Regions from separate parts of the Streptomyces sp. NBC_01707 genome, predicted to be linked through region 1. Evidence: riboswitches for the same ligand, from Rfam matches in the RefSeq annotation. Region 1 holds a riboswitch; each other region holds the start of a gene.

What was found. Region 1 has a riboswitch for thiamine pyrophosphate ahead of OG963_RS15220 (thiamine ABC transporter substrate binding subunit). Riboswitches for the same ligand answer to the same signal wherever they lie in the genome.
Region 2: it holds a riboswitch for thiamine pyrophosphate, as region 1 does, so the genes downstream of both, thiO (glycine oxidase ThiO) here and OG963_RS15220 (thiamine ABC transporter substrate binding subunit) in region 1, are expected to answer to the same signal.
Region 3: it holds a riboswitch for thiamine pyrophosphate, as region 1 does, so the genes downstream of both, thiC (phosphomethylpyrimidine synthase ThiC) here and OG963_RS15220 (thiamine ABC transporter substrate binding subunit) in region 1, are expected to answer to the same signal.

What each region holds. Positions count from the first base shown of each region.
Region 1 covers NZ_CP109190.1:3,400,265-3,403,531, forward strand. Annotated here, with positions in the region: gene OG963_RS15215 (ABC transporter permease) at 1-295, opposite strand, end outside; gene OG963_RS15220 (thiamine ABC transporter substrate binding subunit) at 412-1,533, opposite strand; TPP riboswitch at 1,607-1,723, opposite strand; gene rlmN (23S rRNA (adenine(2503)-C(2))-methyltransferase RlmN) at 1,759-2,865, opposite strand; gene OG963_RS15230 (DUF6233 domain-containing protein) at 3,096-3,267, shown strand, end outside.
Region 2 covers NZ_CP109190.1:7,150,702-7,153,968, forward strand. Annotated here, with positions in the region: gene OG963_RS32035 (thiazole synthase) at 1-323, opposite strand, end outside; gene thiS (sulfur carrier protein ThiS) at 326-544, opposite strand; gene thiO (glycine oxidase ThiO) at 541-1,776, opposite strand; TPP riboswitch at 1,774-1,885, opposite strand; gene OG963_RS32050 (hypothetical protein) at 1,937-2,278, shown strand; gene OG963_RS32055 (NAD(P)/FAD-dependent oxidoreductase) at 2,376-3,267, shown strand, end outside.
Region 3 covers NZ_CP109190.1:5,242,040-5,245,306, forward strand. Annotated here, with positions in the region: gene OG963_RS23570 (SsgA family sporulation/cell division regulator) at 1-239, shown strand, start outside; gene OG963_RS23575 (YibE/F family protein) at 335-1,672, opposite strand; TPP riboswitch at 1,744-1,877, shown strand; gene thiC (phosphomethylpyrimidine synthase ThiC) at 1,870-3,267, shown strand, end outside.

The sequences.
Region 1 (3,267 bases):
CGACGACGGTCGGCAGGACGAACGGCACGGTGACGACTGCCCGCAGCAGCTGTTTGCCGGGAAAATCGAAGCGGGCGAAGACATAGGCGCCGGGCAGCGCGATCAGCAGGGTCAGCGCGGTCGAGGCGAGTGCCTGCCAGGTGGTGAACCACAGGACGTCGAGGATGTCCGGCCGGCTCAGCACCTCGCCGATCCGGCCGAACTGCCAGACACCGTCGGCCTTCAGCCCACGGCCGACGATCGCGACGACGGGGTAGGCGAAGAACACCGCGAAGAACGCGACGGGCACGGCCATCAGTCCGAGCCGCACCGCGCCCCCGCGCCACGCCCTCGGGCGCGCTGCGCTCGCGCGCCCCGCCCGGGCGCGCGGACCCTCCTCGCGCACGCCCGGACCGGGTGCGGGCGCCTTCGCTACTTCACTACGAGCGAGGACCACGACTGGACCCACTGCTCACGGTTCTTGGCGATGGTGTCGGGGGCCACGGTGGTCGGCTTGTCGACCGTCGCGCCGAACTCGGTGAAGATCTCCGGCAGCTTCGCGTCCTTGGTGACCGGACTCACGAACATGTTGAGCGGCATGTCCTCCTGGAACTTCTTGCTGATGAGGAAGTCCAGCAGAGCCTTGCCCCCCGCCTCGTTCCTCGCGCCGTTCAGCAGCCCCGCGAACTCGATCTGGCGGAAGCAGGTGCCGGTCGCGACCCCCGTCGGGGCCTCGGTCGGCTGCGGCTTCGCGTACAGCACCTCGGCCGGCGGGCTGGAGGCGTACGACACGACGAGCGGCCGGTCGGCCTTGGCCTTCTTGCCGCCCGCGGAGCCGGAGAACTCCTCGTTGTACGCCTGCTCCCAGCCGTCCACGACCTTGACGCCGTTGCTCTTCAGCTTCTTCCAGTAGTCCTGGTAGCCGCTCTCGCCGTAGGTCGCGACGGTGCCCAGCAGGAAGCCGAGCCCGGGCGACGAGGTCGCGGCGTTCTCCGTGACGAGGAGGTTCCTGTACGCGGGCTTCGCCAGGTCGTCGAAGGTCGTCGGCGGCGCGAGCTTCCTGTCGGCGAAGTACTTCTTGTCGTAGTTGATGCAGATGTCGCCGGTGTCGATCGGCGTGACCCGGTGCTTGGTCGCGTCCAGCTGGGTGTCGGCCGCGACCCGGTCGCTGCCCTTCGCTTCGTACGGCGTGAACAGACCGTTGTCGAGGGCGCGGGAGAGCAGCGTGTTGTCGACGCCGAAGAACACGTCACCGCGCGGGGAGCCCTTGGTCAGGATCTCCTGGTTGAGTGCGGCACCGGCGTCACCGCTCTTGAGCACCTTGACGGTGTAGCCGGTCTCCTCGGTGAACGCCTTCAGTACGTCCTTGGAGGCGTTGAAGGAGTCGTGGCTGACCAGGGTCACGGTCTTGGACCCGGAGCCCTTCGTGCCGCCCGACCCGGAGGCCGAGCCGTCGGAACTGCCGCAGCCGGCGAGTGCCGTGACGCCGAGTGCGGCCGCGACGGCCGTCGCCGCAAGCTGCTTGGTGCGGCGCGTGGTGCTGGTGGTGCTCATCGTTGATTCCTCCTGGGTTTGACCAGGAAGAGACGCGGCCCTGCCCGCCGGGAGGCGGGCAGGGCGCAACAGCATGAGTTGATGACCGAACTTCCTACCCGGAATGACCCGGGCGAGGTTCAGAGGGTCTGCGGCCAACCTGTCGTCGGTGCCGCACTCTCAGCGCTGTGGCGCTCCCCTGTCGGAATATGAAATTGATTTCGGCCCAGATTACACGGGCCGCTTTCAGCGCTCGGATGCCGCCAGCTGCCCGCACGCTCCGTCGATCTCCTGGCCGCGGGTGTCCCGCACCGTCACGGGCACCCCGTGGGCGGCGATCGCCTCGACGAAGGCCTTCTCGTCCTCGGGCCGCGAGGCCGTCCACTTCGAGCCGGGCGTCGGGTTCAACGGAATCAGGTTGACATGCACGCGCTTGCCCTTGAGGAGCCGGCCGAGCAGGTCACCACGCCAGGCCTGGTCGTTGATGTCGCGGATCAGCGCGTACTCGATGGAGATCCGGCGGCCGGACTTCTCCGCGTACTCCCATGCCGCATCGAGCACCTCGCGCACCTTCCAGCGCGTGTTCACCGGCACGAGCGTGTCCCGCAGCTCGTCGTCCGGCGCATGCAGCGAAACTGCGAGCCGGCACTTGAAGCCCTCGTCGGCGAAGCGCAGCATGGCCGGCACCAGGCCCACGGTGGAGACGGTGATCCCGCGCTGCGACAGGCCGAGGCCGTCCGGTTCGGGGTCGGTCAGCCGGCGGATCGCGCCGACCACCCGCTTGTAGTTGGCCAGGGGCTCGCCCATGCCCATGAAGACGATGTTGGAGAGCCGCGCAGGCCCGCCCGGCACCTCTCCGTCGCGCAGCGCCCGCATACCGTCCACGATCTGGTGGACGATCTCCGCGGTCGACAGATTGCGGTCCAGACCGGCCTGCCCCGTCGCGCAGAACGGGCAGTTCATCCCGCACCCGGCCTGCGACGAGATGCACATCGTCACCCGTTCCGGGTACCGCATGAGGACGGACTCGACCAGCGTCCCGTCATGCAGCTTCCACAGCGTCTTACGGGTGGTGTCGTCGTCACAGCTGATGTGCCGGACCACGGACATCAGGTCGGGGAACATCGCCTCGGCGAGCTTGTCCCGCGAACCGGCCGGGATGTTGGTCCACTCCGCCGGGTCGTGCGCGTACCGCGCGAAGTAGTGCTGCGACAGCTGCTGCGCGCGGAAGGGCTTCTCGCCGATCGCGGCGACGGCTTCCTTGCGCTCGGCGGGCGTGAGGTCGGCGAGGTGCCGCGGCGGCTTCTTGGCTCCGCGGGGCGCGACGAAAGTGAGTTCTCCGGGCTTAGGCATGGTTCCTCCAGTGTTGCAGACACGCCGTGGTGGCAGAGGCCTTTGCCAGGTCAGGACGGGTGAGGTGCATAGACGACCGGTCGTCGTTGGTCGTCATTAGTCGACGTCGGCGACCCTTTGACGGCCCACAGACGGCCCAGAGACGTCCCAGCGATTCCGAGGGACAGTGACCGATTACACGAGAGAGAGGGTGCGCGCACGGCGTCCCGCCGGGACCTAGAATCGAATATGTGTCCGAAAACCTCTCTCGTCTGGATCGCCTGCGCATCGTGCGCGAGTGGCAGGCGTACCAGCTCGGCCGAACCGATCGGACCATCGCCGAACTGGAAGAACGCGAGGCCGCAGCCGCCCGGGCAGCACGCACCCTGCCGCCGCCGGCACCCGACTGGAAGCTCTCCCTGC
Region 2 (3,267 bases), 3.8 Mb from region 1:
AGGGTCCGCTCGTCGGCCACCACCTCCAGCTTGATCCAGTCGGTGCCCAGCGCCTCGCGGGCCAGCCGCGCGGTCAGTACGGCCTCGCCTGCGGTGAAGCAGCCCGCCGTGTTCGGCAGGACGCGGATCGACAGCCGTTCCAGCACGGAGAGCACCGAACCCTGCACGGTCGGGTCGAGGCGGCGCATCGCGACGGTGGTCAGCTCGGTGCCGGACGCGGACAGCGAGCGTTCCAGCACGTCGAGGCTGGGCGCCCCGCCCGTGCCCATGATCAGCCGGGAGCCGAACGTCGTGTCGCCGAGGACGAAGAGATCGTCGGACATGGTCAGCCTCCCTGGACCGCGGTGAGGACCTCGATCCGGTCGCCGTCGGCGAGCGCCGCGGTGGACCACCGGCTGCGCGGGACGACGCTCTCGTTGACGGCGGCCGCGACGCCGGAGGACGCCGCGGTGAGGGTGGCGACAAGGGCTTCCAGGGTGGTGCCGGCGGCGATCGAGCGGGGATCACCGTTCACGGACACGGAGAGCGCGACGGAGTCGGTCATGCGGGCTGCTCCTGACGTGCGGAGGGGGTCGCGGGGGGTGCGGCGGGCGGCGGTACGGCGGCGGGCGCGAACCGCCCGGGGGCGAAGGGGCGGGCCACGGTGGGCAGTTCGCCGGTGGTCAGCAGCTCGGCCATGGCGTCACCGGTGACGGGGGTGAGCAGTACCCCGTTGCGGTGGTGGCCGGTGGCGAGGTGCAGGCCGGGCAGGGCGGTGGGGCCCAGCAGCGGGGCGTTGTCGGGGGAGGCCGGGCGCAGGCCGGCCCGGGTCTCGGTGAGCGGCAGTTCGGTGATGCCGGGCACCAGCTCATGGGCGTCGCGCAGCAGCTCGTACACCCCGCCCGCCGTGACCGTGGTGTCCCAGCCCATCTCCTCGCTGGTGGCGCCGACGACCAGCTCGCCGTTCTCGCGCGGGACGAGATAGACATGGCTGCCGCGGACCACGGCCCGTACGGTCCGGGTGAGGAACGGCGCGTACGCGGCGGGCACGGTCAGTCGCAACACCTGCCCCTTCACCGGCCGGACGGGCGGCACGACCTCGGCCGGCAGCCCCGCGAGCCGCCCGCTGAGGCTGCCCGCGGCGAGCACGATCTGGTCGGCTGCGAGTTCCGTGCCGGCTGCCAGTACGGCTCCGGCGGCCCGGTCCCGTACCACCACCAGGCGTTCCGCCCGGTCGCGGTGGAAGACCACCCCGGCCCGTTCACAGGCCGTCAGCAGGGCGGCGGCCAGCCGGCGGGGGTCGACCTGGTGGTCGCCGTCGACCCGCAGACCGCCGCGCACACCCGGCGCCAGCATCGGCTCCAGGCGGCGGCACTCGCGGCCGGTGAGCCACTCCGACTGGAGCCCCGAACGGTGCTGGAGCGCGTGCAGTTCCCGTAGATGGGCGCGGTCGTCGGAGTCCAGGGCGACCGCGAGGGTGCCGCAGGCCCGGAAGGCGATGTCCTGGCCGCTCGCCGCCTCCAGCTCGGCCGCGAAGGCCGGGTACCGCGCGGCGGAGGCGACATTGAGACCGAGCAGCATCTGCTCGCCGTAGTGGAGTTCGGTGACGGCGGCGAGCATTCCGGCCGCGACCCGGGCGGCACCGCCGCCCGGCTCGGGGTCGACGACCGCGGTGCGCAGTCCGCGCTGCGCCGCCCGCCACGCGGTCACCAGACCGATGATCCCGCCCCCGATGACGAGGACGTCGGATCCGGATACGTCGGATCCGTCTGCTGATGTGCTCCCGGAGGATCGCATGGGCGTCCAGCCCCTCCCTTCGCCGGCATGACCCGGATCAGGTTCGTACGGTCGGAGGCCGCCAGCCTCCCTCTCAGCCCGGTGCGTCCGGGCTCCCGCGAGTGTCTTACGTTGGCCACCCTAAACCCCGTCACCCGGCCCCAGTAAGGGAGCAGCCACCGTGGCCCGTTCGCTCGACGGACTTGTCCTCTCGCCGGTCGCCGACCAGGCGCCGGGTCAGGTCGGCACCCGGACCCGCTTCACGTACCACGAGCGGCAGGGTGTGATCTGGGCCGATTACGCGGGCGGGGACGTGGTCCGGGGCCATCTCGTCGGTACCCGAACCGGCGATCGACTCGACTTCCGCTACATCCAGTTGAAGCAGGACGGAACGACCTCCTCCGGACATTGCGCCTCCACCGTCGTCGACCTCACGGACGGCCGGGTGCGACTGGAGGAGCGCTGGGAATGGGAGTCGCAGGAGGGCAGCGGGACGAGCGTGGTCGAGGAACTCACAACCTGACGGTTGGTCAGATGCTTAAGGTGGACAGGTGAGCGAGCAGCAGACAGAGCAGTCGGGCCGGCGGACAGAGCGCCGCGTCGTCATCGTCGGTGCGGGCATGGCAGGCGTGCAGACCGCGGTGGCCCTGCGGGAACAGGGCTTCACCGGCCCGGTCGCCCTGATCGGTGCCGAACCCCACCAGCCGTACGACCGGCCCCCGCTGTCCAAGGCGGTGCTGCTCGGCACCGCCGAAGGCTCCGCCTTCGACATCGACTTCGAAGAGCTGGACATCGAGCTGCAGTTGGGCCGTGACGTGACCGGCGTACGGGCCGACGCGCACGAACTGGACACCCTGGCAGGCCCCGTCCCGTACGACGTCCTGGTCATCGCCTCCGGCGCCGAACCGGTGGTGCTGCCCGGCTCCGAGGGGGTGCCCGGCGTCCATCTGCTGCGCACCCTCGACGACGCCGCACGGTTGCGACCGGTCCTCGACGAGCAGCACACCGTCGTGGTCGTCGGCGCAGGCTGGATCGGCGCCGAATTCGCCACCGCAGCCCGCGCCGCGGGCTGCGAGGTCACCGTCGTCGAGGCCGCCGACCGGCCGCTCGCGGGCGTCCTGCCCGCCGAGGTCGCCGCCCCGATGGCCCGCTGGTACGCGCAGAGCGGTGCCGAACTCCTCACCGGCGCCCCGGTGGCCCGGATCGAGCCCGGCAGCGTGGTCCTCGCGGACGGCCGCACGATTGCCGCCGGAGCGGTGGTCGTCGGCATCGGCGCCCGGCCCGCCACCGGCTGGCTGGCCGGCTCCGGCATCGCCCTCGGTCCGGACGGATCGGTGACCGCCGACGCCGCGCTGCGCACCTCGCTGCCCGATGTGTACGCGGTCGGGGACTGCGCGTCCTTCCCCTCCGCGCGGTACGGCACGCGGCTCCTCGTCCACCACTGGGACAACGCCCTCCAGGGGCCGCGGACCGCCGCCGCCAACATCATCGGTGCCGGTGCGGACGGGGCGT
Region 3 (3,267 bases), 1.8 Mb from region 1:
GTGACGGTGATGTGCACATCAGTCCCACGGAGCCCGAGGGGCTGTCCGACGTACACATCCGGCTTCAGGTCGGCGCGGACCGCGCTCTCTTCAGGGCCGGCACAGCCCCACTCGTCGCGTTTCTCGACCGGACGGACAAGCTCGTACCCCTCGGCCAGGAGTGCACGCTGAGTGACTTCGAGGGAAACCTCGAGGAGGCGCTGGGCCGGATCCTGGCCAAGGAACAGAACGCCGGCTGAGAAGGTTTGCGCCGATGGTCGGCGCACCGGTCGAACACGGGTCTGCCGAACGGGTGATATGTGCTCCGCGCCCCGGACGGCCACTGCATCGAGCGTCAATGCCTCGTCCTGCGACGTCGGCCCTTTCCGTTCCGTGCGGGTGCCGAAGCTCCGGCTTCCGCGCCGAGCCCTGTGCGGTCCGCGGAGACGACCAGCGCCGCCAGCACCGTCGTCACCGGCACCGAGGCGACCAGTCCGATCGACCCGACCAGCGTTCGTACGATCTCCTCCGCCACGAGTTCGCTGTTGGCCACCGTGCCCACACTGCTCTGCGCGATCGAGAACAGCAGCAGCAGGGGAAGCGCGGCGCCGGCGTAGGCGAGCACCAGCGTGTTGACCACTGAGGCGATGTGGTCGCGACCGATCCTGATACCTGCCCGGTACAGCTTGCGTGCGCCCATCGTCGGGTCCGCCTGGTGCAGCTCCCAGACCGCCGATGTCTGGGTGACCGTCACATCGTCCAGCACGCCGAGCGAGCCGATGATGACACCGGCCAGCAGCAGGCCGCTCATGTCGATGTGGGGGTACAGGCCGTGGATGAGGCCGGTGCTGTCGTCGGTGTTGCCGGTCAGGCTTGCCCAGCCGATGAAGAGCGACCCGAGCAGCCCGATCAGCAGCAGCGAGATCAGCGTGCCGATGACCGCGACCGAGGTGCGGGCGGTCGGCCCATGGCACATGTAGAGCGCGATCAGCATGATCGCGCTGGCCCCGACGACCGCGACCAGCAGCGGATTCGAACCCTGCAGGATCGCGGGGAGGACGAACAGGGTCAGCACGGCGAACGACACGGCGAGCGCGATCAGCGCCATCACCCCGCGCAGCCTGCCCACCACGACCACTGCGAGAGCGAAGATTCCGGCCAGCACAGCCATCGGGAACTTCCGGTCCACATCCGTCACGGAGTACTGAAGGTCATGGGGCGCGTCGGGGGCGTACGCGACGATCACGCCCTGTCCCTCGTGCAACTGCCGTGGCGCGTCGGGCTGGACGATCTCGACGAAGGTCCTTCCCTTGTCGTGGCCGGTCGTCACCTGGATCGTGGCCTTTTCGCACAGCCCCGGCTGCCGGCCGGGAGTGGCGTTCCCCGACGGCGTGGTGGTGCTGCCGGTGGCCGGGGCCTGCGCGGCGTTCACGTCCTTGCAGTCGACCTTTTCCACGTTCGCCACCGTGGCCTGCTGGGTCTGCCGGTCGAAGCCGACGCCGGTGCGCTCGTGTGCGGGCGCGCCGCCCGGCCAGAGCACCACCAGACCGACCACCACGGCGGTGGTGAACGGGATCAGAACGGCCGCGATGACCTTGCGCAGGTGTTTCGAGACCGGTGCGGCAGGCCCGTGGCTGTGCGAGTGACCATGCTGGTGGTCCTGCGATCCGGAGTCATTTCGAGGGGACGTCACCGGGGGATCATCGCAAGAAGCGAAGGGGCCCACTGTTCAGTACGCCTCGAAGGGCGCTAGCTTGATGTCACCTTTGTACACGCGGGAGCTCGGAGCACCGGGCTGAGAGGGCGCTGATATCCGTACATCCGTACGGGACAGGCTGCGCCGACCGCTGAACCTGTTACCGGGTAATGCCGGCGTAGGGAGTAGGTCTCATGACCACATCGGACACACGCACGCCTGCCTCGAACCAGAGCGACGAGGCCGGGCAGTCCATCGGCTGGCACAAGGGATACGTCCAGGGCTCGCGCCCGGACATCCGGGTGCCGGTCCGGCAGGTGCACCTCACCAACGGCAACGCCGTGACGCTGTACGACACGTCGGGGCCGTACACCGATCCCACCACCGACACGGACGTCCGCCGCGGCCTCGCACCGCTGCGGGAGAACTGGATCGTCGCCCGCGGCGACACCGAGGAGTACGTGGGCCGCCCGGTCCGCCCCGAGGACGACGGGCTCAAGCACACCTCGCCGCGCGGTGGACTGCGCAACCTCGACGCGGTCTTCCCCGGTCGCCCACGGCAACCACGCCGCAGCCGTGACGGGCAGCCGGTGACCCAGCTCGCGTACGCCCGCCGGGGCGAGATCACCCCGGAGATGGAGTACGTGGCGATCCGGGAGAACGTCGAACCCGAGGTCGTACGCGAGGAGATCGCCGCGGGCCGCGCGGTGCTGCCGGCCAACGTCAACCACCCGGAGATCGAGCCGATGATCATCGGTAAGCGGTTCCTGGTGAAGGTCAACGCCAACATCGGCAACTCGGCGGTCACCTCCTCCATCGAGGAGGAGGTCGAGAAGATGACGTGGGCGACGCGGTGGGGCGCCGACACGGTCATGGATCTCTCCACCGGCCGCAACATCCACACCACCCGTGAGTGGGTTCTGCGTAACTCCCCGGTGCCCATCGGCACCGTTCCGCTCTACCAGGCCCTCGAGAAGGTCGATGGCAGGGCGGAGGAACTGACCTGGGAGATCTACAAGGACACCGTCATCGAGCAGGCCGAACAGGGCGTCGACTACATGACGGTCCATGCCGGCGTGCGCCTCCCGTACGTCCCGCTCACCGCGCGCCGCAAGACCGGCATCGTCTCCCGCGGCGGCTCGATCATGGCGGCCTGGTGCCTGGCGCACCACAAGGAGTCGTTCCTGTACGAGAACTTCGAGGAGCTCTGCGAGATCCTCGCGACGTACGACGTGACGTACTCGCTGGGCGACGGGCTGCGCCCCGGCTCGATCGCCGATGCCAACGACGAGGCGCAGTTCGCCGAACTGCGCACCCTCGGTGAACTCAACACGATCGCGAAGCGGTTCGGCGTCCAGACGATGATCGAGGGCCCGGGCCATGTCCCGATGCACAAGATCAAGGAGAACATCGACCTCCAGCAGGAGATCTGCGAGGAGGCGCCGTTCTACACGCTCGGCCCGCTGACCACCGATGTGGCCCCGGCGTACGACCACATCACCTCGGGCATCGGCGCCGCGATGATCGCCTGGTGGGGGACGGCGATGCTCTGCTACGTCACGCCCAAGGAGCATCTGGGCCTGCCCAACCGG